4 regions of the Thioalkalivibrio sp. ALRh genome follow, and region 1 is predicted to be linked to each of the others. Evidence: predicted binding sites of a transcription regulator. Region 1 holds the regulator's gene; each other region holds the start of a gene.

Region 1 (3,986 bases):
GCGCAGCCGCGACCGACGCCCTTACGAGATGGAGGCCCACGGCGAGCCCGCGCGGCTGGAGTCCCCGGACCCGGAGACGGGCGAGATGCGCATCGCCACCGCGCTGCGCATCGACTACCTGCTGAACGAGGACCGGGTGATCCTGACCGACCAGGCGCATGTGATCACGGCAGCCGAGGAAGCGCGCGGCAAGCGCATCGTCTACGACCTGGAGACGGATGTGATCGAGGCCGAGCGTGGCGAGGCCGATGACGAGCGTGTACGTATCAGGATCCAGCCCCGCGAAGACGACGAATGAACGAGCTCGACACCAGCGCGCCCGCCGCGGCCGGTGGCGAATCTGCGCCGATGGCCGGCTATCTGACCGGCCGCGAGCTGACCAAGCGCTATGGCAAGCGTACGGTGCTGGATCGTGTCGACGTCGATCTGGCACCAGGGGAGGTCGTGGGCCTGCTGGGACCGAACGGCGCAGGCAAGACCACCTGTTTCTACAGCCTGGTCGGCCTGATCCGGCCCAATCGTGGCCGCATCACGCTGGGTGACCGGGACATCACCCGGGCCCCGATTCATTCGCGGGCCCGAGCCGGGCTGGGCTACCTGCCGCAGGAGGCCTCGATCTTCCGTCGGCTGAGTGTTTGGGACAACCTGCAGGCGGTGCTGGAGCTGCGCTCGGAGCTCGACCGCCACGAGCGACGCCGCATCGGCGATGCCCTGATCGAGGAGTTCCAGCTGGAGACCGTGCGCCACAGCCCTGGGATTGCCCTGTCCGGGGGCGAGCGTCGCCGCGCCGAGATCGCGCGGGCACTGGCCGGTGACCCGCGCTTTATCTGCCTGGACGAACCGTTTGCCGGCGTGGATCCGATTTCCGTGGGTGATATCCAGGCCGTGATTGGGCATCTGGCCCAGCGCGGGATCGGTGTGCTGATTTCCGACCACAACGTGCGCGAGACCCTCGGAATCTGCGACAGGGCCTATATTCTTAGTGAGGGCCGCATCCTGAGCGCCGGGACCCCGCAGGAGCTGCTGGACGACCCCCAGGTGCGCCGCGTGTATCTCGGAGAAAACTTTCGACTGTGAACATTGATCAGTGTTTCCTTAAGATGATCTTGATGGTCACCATGGACCTCAAACCGCGATGCTGAAACCCGGGCTCAATCTGCAGCTGGGGCAGACGCTGACGATGACCCCGCAGCTGCAACAGGCGATCCGTCTGCTGCAGCTTTCCACGCTGGAGTTGCAGGCGGAGATCCAGCAGGCGCTGGAAAGCAACCCCATGCTCGAGCAGGTGGAGGACGAGGGCGAGGAGGCCCCGCCCGAGCGCCCGGAGGAAGGGGGCGAACGGGTCGACGGGGATCGCATGCAGGCCGACACGGCTGGCGATGACGTGATCCCCGAGGAGTTGAGCACCGACAGTCGCTGGGACGACATCTACGAGCCCGCCCCGAGCCCACGCGGCCTGGACGACCGCGACCCGCTGGAGAATACCTCCGACGGCGAGGACGAGGGCCTTCAGGATCACCTGCTCTGGCAGCTGCATCTGAGCCACCTGACCCCACGAGACCAACGGATCGGGGCGGCGCTGATCGACGCGATCAGCCCGGACGGCTATCTGGACAGTGAACTCGAGGCGCTGGCGGAGATGATCAGCCAGGGCGAAGACGAGCCCGTGGGGGTCGACGAGGTCGAGGCGGTGCTGCACTGGATTCAGCAGTGCGACCCGCTGGGCGTCGGTGCGCGGGACCTGCGCGAGTGCCTGGAGATCCAGCTGCGCCATTTGGCGCCGGATGCCCCGGCGCGTGACGCGGCTCGAGCCATCCTGGAAAACGGCATGGAGAGCCTGGCCAAGCGGGACTACCGAGCCCTGCAGCGCCAGTCCGGCGTGCGCGACCCGGACGAGCTGGCGCGGGCGCTGGACCTGATCCGCACCCTGAATCCGCGGCCCGGTGCCCAGATCAGCGAGTCCACTTCGGAATACGTCGTGCCGGATGTCTATGTCCGCCATGACCGCGATGGCTGGCGCGTGGACTTGAACCCGGAGATTGCGCCGCGCATTCGCATCAACGATCTCTATGCGGGCATGGTGCGGCAGGTCTCCGATGCGCGTGATAGCGCGTTTATGCGCGATCAGTTGCAGGAGGCGCGCTGGTTCCTGAAGAGCCTGCACAGCCGGAACGACACCCTGCTGCGGGTCGCCCAGGCCATCGTCGTGCGCCAGCAGGGGTTTCTCGAGCATGGTGAGGTTGCCATGCAACCGCTGATCCTGCGCGATATCGCCGAGACCCTGGAGATGCACGAATCGACCATCTCGAGGGTGACTACACAGAAATACATGCACACCCCGCGTGGGGTATTCGAGTTCAAGTACTTCTTTTCCAGTCATGTTGGCACAGCCGATGGCGGCGAATGCTCGGCGACCGCGATCCGTGCCATGATTCGGGAATTGATTGGTGGCGAGACCCCGAACAAGCCACTGAGTGATGCAAAACTGGCCCAGATCCTGTCGGATCGGGGCATTAATGTGGCCCGACGCACCGTGGCCAAGTACCGCGAGGCTATGCACATACCGTCTTCCAGCGAACGCCGGCAGATGGCGAGTATGCCCAGTGGAACCAAGCAAAAAGGAGCCTGACCATGCAGATCAACCTGACCGGCCATCACGTCGATATCACCGACGCCCTGCGCGACTACGTGAACGAAAAGTTCGCGAAGCTGGAACGCCACTTCGACAAAGTGATCGACGTGCATGTGGTGCTGACCCACGAGAAAAACCAGAACCTGAACAACAAGGCGGAGGCCAATCTCCAGGTCAGCGGCAATCACATCCACGCCGAAGCCAGTCACGAGGATATGTATGCGGCGATTGATGGCCTGATCGACAAGGTGGATCGTCAGCTGATCAAGCACAAGGAAAAGGTCAAGGACCATCACCGCGCCGAGGGTGCCCAGCGCAACCGCGAACAGGCCCTTTAACGCAATGACCATTGCCGAGCTGATCACCCGCGCCCGTATCCGGCTGGAGCCCGAGTGTTCCAGCCAGAAACGGGCGCTCGAGACCCTGGCCGAGTTGCTGGCCGTCGGCGGCGAGGAGTCCGCCGGCCCGGCCAGCGGGGCCATCTTCGAGGCCCTGTCTGCCCGCGAGAAGCTTGGCTCCACCGGTCTGGGGCATGGCGTGGCCATCCCGCATGGGCGTCTGGCCGAGCTCGATGCCCCCCGGGTCGCGGTCCTGCGGCTGGACCAGGGGGTCGACTTCGACGCCATGGACCACGAACCCGTGGACATCCTGATCGCACTGCTGGTGCCCGAGGCGGCGACCAGCGCGCACCTGGACCTGCTGGCGCAGCTGGCTCGCGGTCTCTCGCAGCCCGACAATATCGCCTCGCTGCGCCGTGCCGGCGACGCGGACGCCCTGGAACGCGAACTGACCCGGGCCTTCGGCGACGCCTGAACATGGCTCTCCCGGCAGTGCTCCCCCGATTCCGACACCCCGCGCCAATGCTGCCGGAGATTCGTGCATGAACGAGGCACTGGGAGAGGGCGGCATCGCGCGCGACATCACCGTAGAGGTCCTGATCCAGGCGATGGGCAATCGCCTGGATCTGCGCTACGTACACGGCGAGCAGGTCGCACCGGATCGCAACCTGGTCGGCGGTGACGGCGACGACCTGCCCCTCGCCGGGCACCTCAACCTGATCCGGCCTAACCGTATCCAGGTGATCGGCGATTTCGAGGCGCGCTATATCGCGCGGCTGAGCGATGATCAGCGCGAGCAACTGATCCTGGAGATGGCCCGCACCGGGACGACCGCGGTGATCTTCGCCGAGGACACCTGCCCGTTCTCGGAGATGCCGGACGTCCCCGATGAGCAGCTGCCGCTGATCTTGTGCTCCTCGACCAGCAGCCACGAGATTATCTCCCTGCTGCGCTATTTCCTGCAGCAGCGGCTGGCCCATTTCGAGGTGCGCCATGGCGTGTTCATGGAGATCCTC
Region 2 (3,986 bases), 180 kb from region 1:
GGACAGCAGCACCGCCATCACACCCCAGATACCGGCGGTACCGTGCGCGGAGATCGCCCCGACCGGGTCGTCGATCTTCAGCTTGTCCAGCGCGACGATCGAGAAGACCACGATCACGCCACCAATGGCACCGATGATCATCGCCAGGAACGGGCTGGGCATCAGCGGCTCGGCGGTGATGGACACCAGGCCCGCGACCGCGCCGTTCAGCGCCATGGTCAGATCGGCCTTGCCGAACACCAGACGAGTGGTGATCAGGGCAGCGATCACACCCCCGGCCGCGGCCAGGTTGGTGTTGGCGAACACGGCGGCCACGGCGTTGGCGGACTCGATGTCCGAGACCTTCAGCTCGGAGCCGCCATTGAAGCCGAACCAGCCCAACCACAGGATCAGCACGCCCAGAGTGGCCAACGGCATGTTGGAGCCCGGGATCGCGTTGATCTGGCCGTCCTTGCCGTACTTGCCCTTGCGCGCCCCAAGGAGCAGCACACCGGCCAGCGCCGCAGCGGCACCCGTGAAGTGGACGATGCCGGAACCGGCGTAGTCGAGGTAGCCGATCTGGTCGAGGAAGCCTTCGCCCCAGCTCCAGAAGCCCTGGATCGGGTAGATGAAGCCGGTCAGCACGACCGCAAAGGCAAGGAAGGCCCACAGCTTCATCCGCTCGGCCACGGCACCCGAGACGATGGACATCGCGGTGGCCACGAATACGACCTGGAAGAAGAAGTCGGCACGATCGGAGTAGTAGATGTCGCCATCGCTACCCAGCACGTCACCCACGGCATTGTCACCCGTGATCAGGAAGCCCAGGCTCGGGATCACGGAGCTCAGGCCATCGCCGTACATGATGTTGTAGCCGATCAGCATGTACATGATGCTGGCGATCGAATACAGGGCGATGTTCTTGGTAGCGATTTCGGCGACACTCTTGGTGCGCACCATCCCAGCCTCGAGCATGGTAAAGCCCGCGGCCATCCACATCACCAGTGCACCGGCCACCAGAAAGTAAAAGGTGTCCATCGCATAGGCGAGTTCGACAACTTGTTGTTCAATTTCCATGATTGAAATTCCTCATTCGATGGAAGTGCGAAAACCCTTAAAGGGCTTCCGGGCCGGTCTCGCCCGTGCGAATACGCACGACCTGCTCCACCGGAGTGATAAAAATCTTGCCGTCGCCGATCTTGCCCGTACTGGCAGACTTGGAAATGGCCTCGACTACCTGATCGACCAGGTTTTCGTCGACAGCCACTTCCAGTTTCACCTTGGGCAGAAAATCGACCACGTACTCGGCACCGCGATAGAGCTCGGTGTGGCCGCGCTGACGACCAAACCCTTTTACTTCGGTCATGGTCATTCCTTGCACGCCGATCTCCGAGATCGCCTCGCGGACATCATCAAGCTTGAACGGCTTGATCACGGCGGTAATCATCTTCATTTCGGACTCCTTGAGCGGGGCCGCCGCTGGGCGGACCCGCAGTTACTTGAGTGGAAAAGCCAGGTTTAGAACGTCTTGGTCCAGCCCACCCAGGCGCCAACGTCCTCGTCGGACTCATCGACGTATTCGAGGTTGAAGCTGAACTCGCCCCAGTCGCCGGCGTCGCGACTCAGGCTGGCGGTGTAGTGGGTGTAGTTGTCGAGATCGGAGTCATCGAAGTTGGTGCGACCCACGAGGAAGCCAGCGCTGTAGACATCCATGAACGGGATATCCAACCCGGCGTAGTAGTACATATCCTTTTTCTCGAGCGCAGAATCACTGCTGTCGTTCACGACATAGGCCATCCCGGTGTACAAACCCACGGGCCCCGTATCGAACGAAATCTCACCGTACACTTCGCCGAAGTCGGCGCTCAGGGAACCACTGTCATCACGGGCGTCCGGGTAGGCGTAATACAGGTACCCAACATCGTAGCCAAAGCCATTGTCGAACTCGTCGGCGAAACCGAGATAAAGATCCATCTCGTAGCTGGTGTCGTCGCCAAAGTCGACATTGGAAAGCCAGGTACCGACGTAGAAACCGGACTCATGTTCGTAATCGATGCCACCCTGGATTGCGGCACCATCATCGGTTTCAGAAAAACCACGGAAGTAGTAATTGGAAACCGCCCCAATGTTCACGGAAAGCTCCGCAGCGGCGGTCGAGGTAAAGGCCACACCGCCGGTGGAGCCGACAGTGACAATGGCGGCGGCCAGTGCGGAACGAGTGAACTTCTTCATGTTGTGTTCTCCCAGTTGTGCAATCGAGTGTCGCGTAGTCGACACCCGGTCCTTGCACAGGCCGTGCCATATCGGGAAAACGGAGCCAGATCGGCTTTTCACAACACCTGTTGCAGGCGAACGACGCCGGCACGCACAAAAGCGGTGCGCACTAAAAGTGCACACGCACCATATTGGGTCAAGGAATGAGGAATCTGTGACCGGCCGCACGGCCGGGGTCGAGGCGAACTAGGACAGGAGCAGACGCAAAAGGATCAGGTGGAGGCCGGAAGGGTGCCGCGTTCGACCACGATGCCCACCTCGGCCACACCGGCGACGGCGCCGGGCTTGCCCAGCTCGATACGCACCCACGGGGTGCGAAACTCGGCCATCAGGGCCTCCGCGATCTCTTCGGCCAGCGATTCCAGCAGCGCGTGGGGTTCGCGCGTGACGATCGCGCGCACGGCGTTGGCCACCGCCTCGTAATCGACCGTGTCCGTGATCTCGCCCGAGTGCGCGGCGATGCGCGTGTCGGTGGCCAGCTGGATATCAAAGCGCAGGGGGCGCCGGATGCGCTGTTCCCAGTCATAGACACCGACGACGGCATCAATGCGCAGATCCTTGAGGTAGATTCGATCCATCCCGTACCTTCGCGGTCCGGCCTTGGCGGCCGGCGCCTATCGTACTGGCTTGCCCACAGCAGGTACACCGAACCGTTATCATGACGCGGCACCTTCCCAAGGACATTCCTGATGCCCGAGCGCTTTCACGATCTGCCCTGGCCAGACAACCCGGAAGGGTCACCCCGAAAGGTGGGCGTGGAGATCGAGATGGCCGGCGTCTCGCTCGAACGCATGGCCGAGGCCATCCGCGCCGAGTTCGGGGGGCAGGTCCACTGTGACAGCCCGTTCGTCGCCCGGGTCTGCGATACGGACCAGGGTGATTTCCAGGTGGAGCTGGATGCCCGGGTACTGAAGGACCGGGCCTATCGCAGCCACCTACGGCGGCTGGGCATCGAGCTCGACGACACCGACGAGGCCGCGCTGGATCGCTGGCTGGCCGATGCCGCCGGCCGCCTGGTACCACACGAGATCGTCGCACCACCGATACCGGCCTCGGCGCTCCCCCGCCTGGACCGCGTACGTGCCACTCTGCAGGAAGCCGGTGCCCTGGGGACGGAGCGCTCGCTGCTCTACGCGTTCGGGCTGCAGCTCAATATCGAGGTCCACAGCACCGATGCCGCCTGGATCCTCGATGTCCTGCGGGCCTTCCTGCTGCTGTACGAGATGCTGACGAACGCGGGCGAGATCGACCTGGCCAGACGCCTGTCGCCCTATATCCGCGCGTTCCCCGGCACCTTCGTCCGCGAGACGCTGAACCCGGATTTCCAGGCGGATCGGGGGGAACTGATCGACCATTACCTCGCGCACAACACCACCCGCAATCGTCCACTGGACATGCTGCCGCTGTTTGCCGAACTGGACCAGGAACGGATCGACGCGGCCCCGGTAGAACACGAACTGGTCAAGGCCCGGCCTGCGTTCCACTATCGCCTGCCCAACTGCGAGATCGACGACCCCAAATGGAGTCTGGCCCACCCCTTTAACGGGTGGGTCGAAGTGGAACGGCTCGCCGCGGACCGGGAACGCCTGCAGCGGATGAGCCGTGAATACCTGGAACGTCCCACCCAGGCACTGGGCCGCTGGGCCGACGACTGGGCCAGGAAGCTGCGTGGTTGGTTCTGAATACGACACCATGAGCAACGCCGGGCCGGCGCGGCGTCCGGTGGTCGCGAT
Region 3 (3,986 bases), on a different contig from region 1:
CGCTCATTCGATCAGCCCCGCTTCACGGAAATAGCGTTGGGCCCCCGGATGCAGGGGGGCCGACAGTCCTTCGTCCACCATCGTCTCGCGCTCCAGCGGGCCAAAGGCCGGATGCAGGCCGCGAAAGGTCTCGAAGTTCTCGAACACCGCGCGGGTGATCTCGTAGACCGCGCGTTCCGAGGTGCGGGTCGAGGTCACCAGCGTGGCGCCGACACCGTAGGTATGGATGTCGTCGTCCTGGCCCGGGTAGGTGCCGGCGGGGATCAGCGCGCGCAGGTAATAAGGGGTGTCCTCGACCAGTTGGTCGACGGTTGAACCCTCGATCGACACCAGTCGGGCGTTGCAGGTCGCGATGGGTTCCTGAATCGCGGCCGAGGGGTGGCCGACGGAAAATACAAAGGCGTCGATGCGGTTGTCGCAAAGCGCCTGGGCCTGCTCGCGCGAGGGCAGCTCACTCACCCGGCGAAAGGTGTCCTGGTCCCAGCCCAGCGCCCCCATCAGTTCTTCCATCAGGATGCGCTGGCCCGAGCCTGGGTTGCCGATGTTGACGCGCTTGCCGGGCAGGTCATCCAGCCCCTCGATGTCTGCGTCGGGGCGCACCACCAGGGTGAGGGGTTCGGCATGCAGGCTGAACGCCGCCCGGAGATGGGGAGCGGGCCCGAATTCCTCGAAACGCCCGGAGCCCCGATAGGCGTGGTACTGCAGGTCCGACTGCGCGACGCCGAAGTCCATGTCGCCCGAGCGGATCATGTTGAGATTGAAGACCGAGCCGCCGGTGCTCTCCGCTGTGCAGCGCATCCCGTGCTCGTCGCGACGGGTGTTGAACAGGCGGCACAGGTGCTGGCCCGCCGGGTAATACACGCCGGTGACCCCGCCTGTGCCGATATTGATGAAGCGCGATTCGGCCTGCGCGTTGGTGGCCAGTAGCAGGCTGACCAGGGTGAGCACTGGCAGCAGGCGTTGCAGCCATCGCCGGTCGGCCCTCGGCACACTGGATCGATTCATACGCCCTCCGGGGTCATGCCGGGAACGAATCGCGGCAGTGCCGAGGATTCTAGGGAGACGCCGATCAAATAGCACGTTCGCGTTCAGGTCGACTGTGCCTGCGGGCCGGGGGCGATGGGGATCGCCTCGCCTTCGGTCATCCGCGGTCCTGTGCAGGCCCCTCTTCAATCAGGGTAAAGGACACGCCCGACAGGCGTGCCCTTGATGGCGCGGCGACGGGCCGTTGGGCGTTCGCCTAGGCCGGAAAACGGGGCCCCTGGCGTCGGTTCCGGCGAAGCATCAGCCCGAGCAGGCCGAGCCCCAGTCCCATCAGCAGCATCGTCTTCGGTTCGGGGACGGTGCCGACCTCGCCCGAACGGTAATAGACGCTGATATGCGAGATGTTGCGTGTGGCCACACCCGGATAGCTGAAGGGCGGTTGGGTGAAGGGTGAGCTGTAATCGCCATTGATCCCGGTCATCAGGAAGCCGACCAGGTTGGTGCCGCTGCCATGACTGAACACGAACAGCAGGTCTCCATAGTCCCATTCGGAATCGAGGTTCCATTGCCCGCTGTGGCGATTGCCATCAAAGCTGGCGAGGGTCGAGCTGTTCGACCCGGGGGAGGTCCAGCGGCCGTCGAATAGCCAGTCGCTGATTCCGAAGAATCCGGTGTCGCCCGCGGTATTCACAAGCCAGCTGGAGGGATCGCCGGTGGTGGAGTCGGTGGCTGCGCCATCCAGTGGCGACAAAATCTGACAGCCGAGATTGTTGGTGACCTTGTCACCGACGTTGCCGGACAGGGCAGTGCAATCGAGCAGTGCGGCCTGGGTGGCCCCGGAGAGCGACAGGGTCAACAGGAACACCGTTCCGGCCAGGAACGAGAGCAATGGCTTGCATGACATCGAGCTTACCTCCATGGGACGAAAGTCCCTCCATGGTTTCTCATGAATGCGGCTGGGGCGCGGATCGCCTGAAAGTGCCATCACTCACAAGGCGGGAATGCAGCACGCTTCGTGCCATGTTCGACGAGATGGGGGATTCGGGCGATGAAACAATCGCTTGTGAGATTTGATGTGGAGAGGCGGTCGTGGGTTACGGCCGAGATGTAAAAGAACCGGACATGTTCGGTCGAGGCGAGCGAATCACTGTGGATCAGGAGGCATGAACGAAATGATGGCGCCACATGGGCGCCATCATGCCAAGTCGAGCAGGACGTGATCAGGCCGCCATCGTGTCCCTGCGTGCTTTGCGGCGGACGGCGATACCCAGCAAGCCCAGACCCAGACCCAGTAGCAACAGTGTGTGGGGCTCCGGTACCTGCCCGTTCGGACGGTAGTAGATGCTCACGTGGGAGATGTCTTTGGGGCTTGCACCCGGGAAGTCAAACGGCGGGTCAATGAATGGCGAGAGGTAGCTGCCGTTATAGCCAGTCATCAGGAACCCGGTCAGATTGGTGCCGCGGCCATCCTTGAACAGGAACAGCAGGTCGCCGTAGACAAAGCTCGGATCCAGTGTCCAGGTCCCGCCCTGGGAGGTTCCGTCCAGCGTGACCAGGTTGAGGGTCGGATCGGCCGGATCAAACTCCAGCGGATCGCCGTTGCTGTTCGGCGGATCTTCCCAGCGGCCATCGAACTGCCAGTCACTGATGCCGAAAAAGCCCGTGCCACCGGCCGTGTTGACGATCCAGTTGGAGGGGTCGCCTCCCACAGGGTCGTTTGCATGCCCATCCAGGGGTTCGAGGATCTGGCAGCCGATGTTGGCGGTGACGCGGTTTTCAACGCCGCCATCCAGGCTGGCGCAGCTGATCAACGAAGCCTGTGCGGCGCCGGAAAGGCCCAGGCCCAGCAACAGGGCGGCACTCGCGAAATAGGGTGTAATACGTTTGGGGTTCATTCGATGCACCTTCCCTGGGAATAGCCCCCTGGGTGGCTTGCGCGGATCCGGCCCATCCGGTCCTTGTGCACTCAGGGCTATGCAGAAACGGTGCCATTCCCATATGCGCGCTAATTCATTCGAAAAAACAGACCGATAGGAGGATGCGCCTTTTGCCGGATGGCAGCGGGACTGGACGGGCGTAAAAAAGTGTGACACCGACGACTACGCCGTTCGGGTGAGTGGCGCCCGGCGGGTACATTCTCAGTGCCGCGAGAGGGGTTTACCCGGCCAGGATTGGGTGTAAAGAAACGGGACACCAGGCCGTGCGCGCCGGAGGCCATGGCTACCCTGTCGAGCTTGCCCGGCAGCGCGCAATAGGCCGTATGTAGCTGAAAATACGGAAGGCTTTGGATTCTTGCGTTGTGCGCTACCTGGACGGTGGTCTGGCCATGGCGTGGCGGCCACCTGAAAAAAAGCCCCGCATCCCCTATCATTACGCGTCTTTGTTTCCCCCTTCCCAGGCCTGCGCCGGTGAGTCGGCGCGCCGGGAAACCGAATCCACGAAAGTAATGAAACGGGAGATCCGAATGTTTTCGATCGACATGAGTATCCACGGCTACGACGACGAACTCTGGGGCGCCATCAGCAAGGAGGCGCAGCGCCAGGAAGAGCATATCGAGCTGATCGCCTCCGAGAACTACACCAGCCCGCGCGTGATGGAGGCCCAGGGCTCCGTGCTGACCAACAAGTACGCCGAGGGCTATCCGGGCAAGCGCTACTACGGTGGCTGCGAGTATGTGGATATCGTCGAGCAGCTCGCGATCGATCGCCTCAAGCAGCTCTACGGCGCCGACTACGCGAACGTGCAGCCGCATTCCGGCTCGCAGGCCAACGCGGCCGTGTACATGGCCCTGCTGCAGCCGCATGACACCGTGCTGGGCATGAGCCTGGACGCCGGCGGTCACCTGACCCACGGCGCCAAGCCGAACTTCTCCGGCAAGATCTACAACGCGGTGCAGTACGGCATCACCGACGAGGGTCTGATCGACTACGACGAGGTCCAGCGCCTGGCCACCGAGCACCAGCCGAAGATGATCGTCGCCGGCTTCTCCGCCTATTCGCGCG
Region 4 (3,986 bases), 340 kb from region 1:
GTGATGTTCGTGAAATACGCCTCCGCCTATGTGGTCCTGCCGGGCGGTTTTGGCACGCTGGACGAACTGGCGGAGATTCTGACGCTGGTGCAGACCGGCAAGACCCGGCGCATCCCGATCGTGCTGGTCGGCTCCGAATTCTGGAAGGGGCTGCTGCACTGGTTCGACGACACTCTTGTGTCCGAAGGCACAATCGATGCCGAGGACCTGAAGCTATACTCGTTGGTGGATGCCCCGGAAGACGTGGTGGACGTGATCTTCGAGCATTACGAGGCGCGCAGCTTCGAGCCTTCCGCGGAAGAAAAGAAACGCATGATGGAGCTGTGAGCATGGCCGCTAAGTGCACCCATTATCCCGCCGCCCTCCTGGTCGGTCTGCTTCTCGCGCCGGCTCTGGCCATTGCCCAGCAGGAGCGCGAGTGGGACGATGCCCCGCCGCCGCCCGAGATGCCGGACGAGGCCGAGGCCGACCCCGCGCCGCCCGTGCTCGACGAACGCGCGCGCGAGCAGCGGGGCCTGGAAGAGGCCGACATTGTGATCATCGAACGCGACGGGGAGACCCGGCGCGAGTACCGCATGGGCGGGCAACTGGTGATGGTGGAGGTGATCCCCGCGGCCGGTCCCTCCTACTACCTGATCGACAGCACCGGCGACGGCCTGCTCGATCGCCGTCAGCGTGAGCTGGAACCCGATTTCGTACCGCCGTCCTGGGTGATTTTCCAATGGTAATGAACGAACACGACTGCCAGGCCTGTGCCGAGGCCTGCGGGGTGAGCATCGAGTTTCGCGAGGGCGAGGCCTTGCTGGCGGGGCAGCCCGTGCAGTGCCTGCGTCTGTCGGCGGATGCCGCCTCCGGTATCGAGGCGGCCCTGAAGGGTGCAGGCATCAGCCCGCTGGCCACCGCTGATGCCGACGGGACGCGGATTCTTTTCCTGGATCTAGGTCAGGCATTGCGCGAACCCCTGTCGGCCGAGGGCCCCGGAAGCCTCAACGCCCTGGGGGAGCGGGCCGCGAGCTGGCAGGCCCTGCACCCGGCGAGTGCGATGCCGGAGGCCACGGGCTATCGCCGCGGGGTGCTGCAGCAGCTATTGCGCGAACGCGCCGATGCCCTGGGCCAGACGCTGTTGGCCGGCGAGCGGGAGACGCTGGACGCCGAACTCCACCACCAGAGCCTCTATCGTTTCGAGGATCTGCCGCTGGCCGGGAGCTACTGGCACTCGGTGCGGGTCTATTCGGAAGGGGCCGGGCTCGCGGATCTGGTGATGCCGCCGGCGCCGGTGCCCGCTTTCTGGCAGCTCGCGCGCATCGCATTGGCGATTGCGGTGGACGAGGCCGGCGAGATTCGAGCCGATGCCTACCGTGCGTTGCTTGCGGGCTACCATGCCAGACGCCCGTTGGCCGCGATCGAGCGCGGGGCCGCACCGACATTGCTGCGCCTGGCCGCACTGGACGACTGGATCGGTCGTCGCGAATCCGGCGCGACGGGCGAGGCCGAACGCCAGCGGCTCGTTGCGCTGCAGGGGCACGCCGCCCGTGTGCAGGGCATGTGGGTACGTGCCGCGTAGGTGGCTCGGGGGTTTCGGCCCAAGGAGATCGACGATGAACAAGGTCTGGGTGCTGTTTCTAGTCGCGATGTGCCTGCCGGCGCTCACCCAGGCCGAGGTCTATCGCTGGACTGACGACCAGGGCAATGTGCACTTTGGCGACCGTCCTCCCGAGGGCAGCGCCAGCGAGTCGGTCGATGTACGTGAGCCCATGCGCGGGGTGCCGCTCGAGGGTGCCCGAGAGATCCTTGAACGTCCGGTGCGGCCTCAGCAAGAGGAGGCCGATGCCAGTGGCTACGAACGCGTCGCGATTACGCAGCCGGAGGACGGGGCCGGCGTGCGTGCCAATGACGGCAATGTCACCGCCGAGGTGGCGCTGGAGCCCGCCCTGGATACCGAGGCCGGCCATCGCGTCGTCTGGCTGCTGAACGGCGAGGAGGCTGGCGACAGCACCGGCTCCAGTATCACCTTCGAGGGGCTCAACCGCGGCGAATACAGCCTGCAGGCGCGAGTAGAAGACGACGCCGGGCAGGAGCTCGCCAGCAGCGACACCATCCAGTTCAACGTGCTGCGCATCGCGATCCCGCGCGAACAGCAGCAACAACAGCGCCCGCAGCAATTCCCCCAGGGCGGCGCCCCGCAGGCCCCTCGGGCCCCCCAGGCCCCGCGCGCACCTCAGCCCCAGGTCCAGCAGATTCCGCAGAACTAGTCGGCCGCACCAACTCCGTGCGCATTCTGCCCCAATATGGTGCCGTATTTGCACTATAATGGGGCGGCGCTTGGTGATTGCCGCCACGGCCGCCTTGCCTGGGCGCTCTCCTGCCCGCGGATGATCCACCCTGTGCTGTGCCCCTGTTTGGCGCGATTCCTGCTTGAGGCCCGTTGATGAACAATCCTGTTGCCAAGCCCGCCCCAGCGCCATGGCCCTGGTGGGACGACCTGTCAACTGCCGTGCTGGTGACGGATGGCGAGCTGCGCCTGGTCAGCCTGAACAGTGCGGCCGAGGTCCTGCTGGGGCTTAGCCGCGAGCGTATCGTCGGCCACGGACTGGGGCAGTGCCTCAGGCTCGACCGCAGCCTGTCCAATCGGCTGCGGTCGGTGTTGTCACTCGATCAGCCGATTACCCTGCGCGCCCGACAGATGGAGCCACTGCGCGCCGAGCCCTTCCTGGCGGACATCACCATCACGCCTCTGCGCGGTGACGATGGCCGCGAGCCACAACTCTTGTTTGAACTTAACGCCATTGATCGCCATGAACGGATCAGTCGCGAGGAACAGCTGCAAAAGCAGCAGGCGATCACGCGTGCGGTGACCCGGGGGCTGGCCCACGAGATCAAGAACCCGCTGGGCGGCCTGCGCGGGGCGGCGCAGCTATTGGCCAGCGAGCTGGATGACGACGGGCTGAAGGAATACACCGGCATCATCATTCGCGAGGCGGACCGGCTGCGCAGCCTGGTGGATCGCATGCTGGGCCCGAACAACCTGCCCCGCCTCGAGGCCGTAAACCTCCACGAGGTGCTGGAGCACGTGCGCGGCCTGGTCAGTGTGCAACTGCCGCTGGGTCTGAAGATCCGCGGCGACTACGACCCGAGCATCCCGGATGTGCAGGCCGACCGCGACATGCTGGTGCAGGCCATCCTGAATCTGGTGCAGAACGCGGTGCAGGCGTTGAGCGAGGGCGGCGAGATCACCCTGGTCTCGCGCGTACTGCGCCAGTACACCATTTCCGGTCACCGCCACCGCCTGGTGGCACGCCTGAGCGTGCGCGACAACGGCCCGGGCATCCCGGAGGAGATCCGCGAGCGCATCTTCTTCCCGATGGTGACCGGCCGCGCCGCGGGCACCGGCCTGGGCCTGCCCATCGCCCAGAGCCTGATCCAGTTGCACAACGGACTCATTGAATGCCGTTCGCGACCGGGCAGCACCTCGTTCGACATCCTGCTGCCGATCGAACCCCAAAATGCCAAGGAGGCCGGCAACTGATGGACCCCATCGTCTGGATCATTGACGACGACGACTCGATCCGCTGGGTGCTGGATCGCGCCCTGCAGCGCGCCGGTATCAATGTGCGCGGGTTCGAGACGGCCGACGCGGCCTGGGCTGCGCTGGAGACTGACGAGGCCCCGGATACGGTGGTGGCCGACATCCGCATGCCGGGGCTGAACGGCCTCGATTTTCTCGCCCGTATGCAGACCCGCCCGGATCCGCCACCGGTCATCATCATGACGGCGTTTTCGGATCTCGAGAGCGCGGTCGGCGCTTACCAGACCGGGGCTTTCGAGTATCTGCCCAAGCCGTTCGATGTCGACGAGGCCGTGGCCCTTGTTCAGCGTGCGCTGGAGGCGCGGGCGACTGCGCAGCAAAATGCCGAGGGTGGCGCCAGGATCGAGGACACCCCCATCATCGGCGAGGCGCCGGCGATGCAGGAGATGTTCCGCGCGAT

Evidence for each region. Region 1 encodes sigma-54, which starts transcription at its own class of promoters, with help from an activator protein. Its sites were predicted from a motif close to TGGCANGNTNCNTGCTT; they were not measured.
Region 2: F791_RS0104635 (TorF family putative porin) is a predicted target of sigma-54. The motif match lies at 2,264-2,280, and genes of this name have one in related genera.
Region 3: F791_RS0108000 (PEP-CTERM sorting domain-containing protein) is a predicted target of sigma-54. The motif match lies at 1,989-2,005, and genes of this name have one in related genera.
Region 4: glnL (nitrogen regulation protein NR(II)) is a predicted target of sigma-54. The motif match lies at 2,401-2,417, and genes of this name have one in related genera.

What each region holds. Positions count from the first base shown of each region.
Region 1 covers NZ_KB906519.1:778,666-782,651, reverse strand. Annotated here, with positions in the region: gene lptA (lipopolysaccharide transport periplasmic protein LptA) at 1-298, shown strand, start outside; gene lptB (LPS export ABC transporter ATP-binding protein) at 349-1,077, shown strand; gene F791_RS0103760 (RNA polymerase factor sigma-54) at 1,136-2,629, shown strand; gene hpf (ribosome hibernation-promoting factor, HPF/YfiA family) at 2,632-2,970, shown strand; gene F791_RS0103750 (PTS sugar transporter subunit IIA) at 2,975-3,445, shown strand; gene hprK (HPr(Ser) kinase/phosphatase) at 3,513-3,986, shown strand, end outside.
Region 2 covers NZ_KB906519.1:962,165-966,150, forward strand. Annotated here, with positions in the region: gene F791_RS0104625 (ammonium transporter) at 1-1,056, opposite strand, end outside; gene F791_RS0104630 (P-II family nitrogen regulator) at 1,094-1,432, opposite strand; gene F791_RS0104635 (TorF family putative porin) at 1,498-2,211, opposite strand; gene folB (dihydroneopterin aldolase) at 2,466-2,831, opposite strand; gene F791_RS0104645 (amidoligase family protein) at 2,943-3,935, shown strand; gene F791_RS0104650 (gamma-glutamyl-gamma-aminobutyrate hydrolase family protein) at 3,946-3,986, shown strand, end outside.
Region 3 covers NZ_KB906520.1:38,581-42,566, reverse strand. Annotated here, with positions in the region: gene F791_RS0108010 (TRAP transporter permease) at 1-7, opposite strand, end outside; gene F791_RS0108005 (TAXI family TRAP transporter solute-binding subunit) at 4-1,005, opposite strand; gene F791_RS0108000 (PEP-CTERM sorting domain-containing protein) at 1,241-1,873, opposite strand; gene F791_RS0107995 (PEP-CTERM sorting domain-containing protein) at 2,205-2,879, opposite strand; gene glyA (serine hydroxymethyltransferase) at 3,449-3,986, shown strand, end outside.
Region 4 covers NZ_KB906519.1:1,114,858-1,118,843, reverse strand. Annotated here, with positions in the region: gene F791_RS0105400 (TIGR00730 family Rossman fold protein) at 1-327, shown strand, start outside; gene F791_RS0105395 (DUF2782 domain-containing protein) at 330-728, shown strand; gene F791_RS0105390 (hypothetical protein) at 728-1,564, shown strand; gene F791_RS0105385 (DUF4124 domain-containing protein) at 1,599-2,252, shown strand; gene glnL (nitrogen regulation protein NR(II)) at 2,429-3,526, shown strand; gene ntrC (nitrogen regulation protein NR(I)) at 3,526-3,986, shown strand, end outside.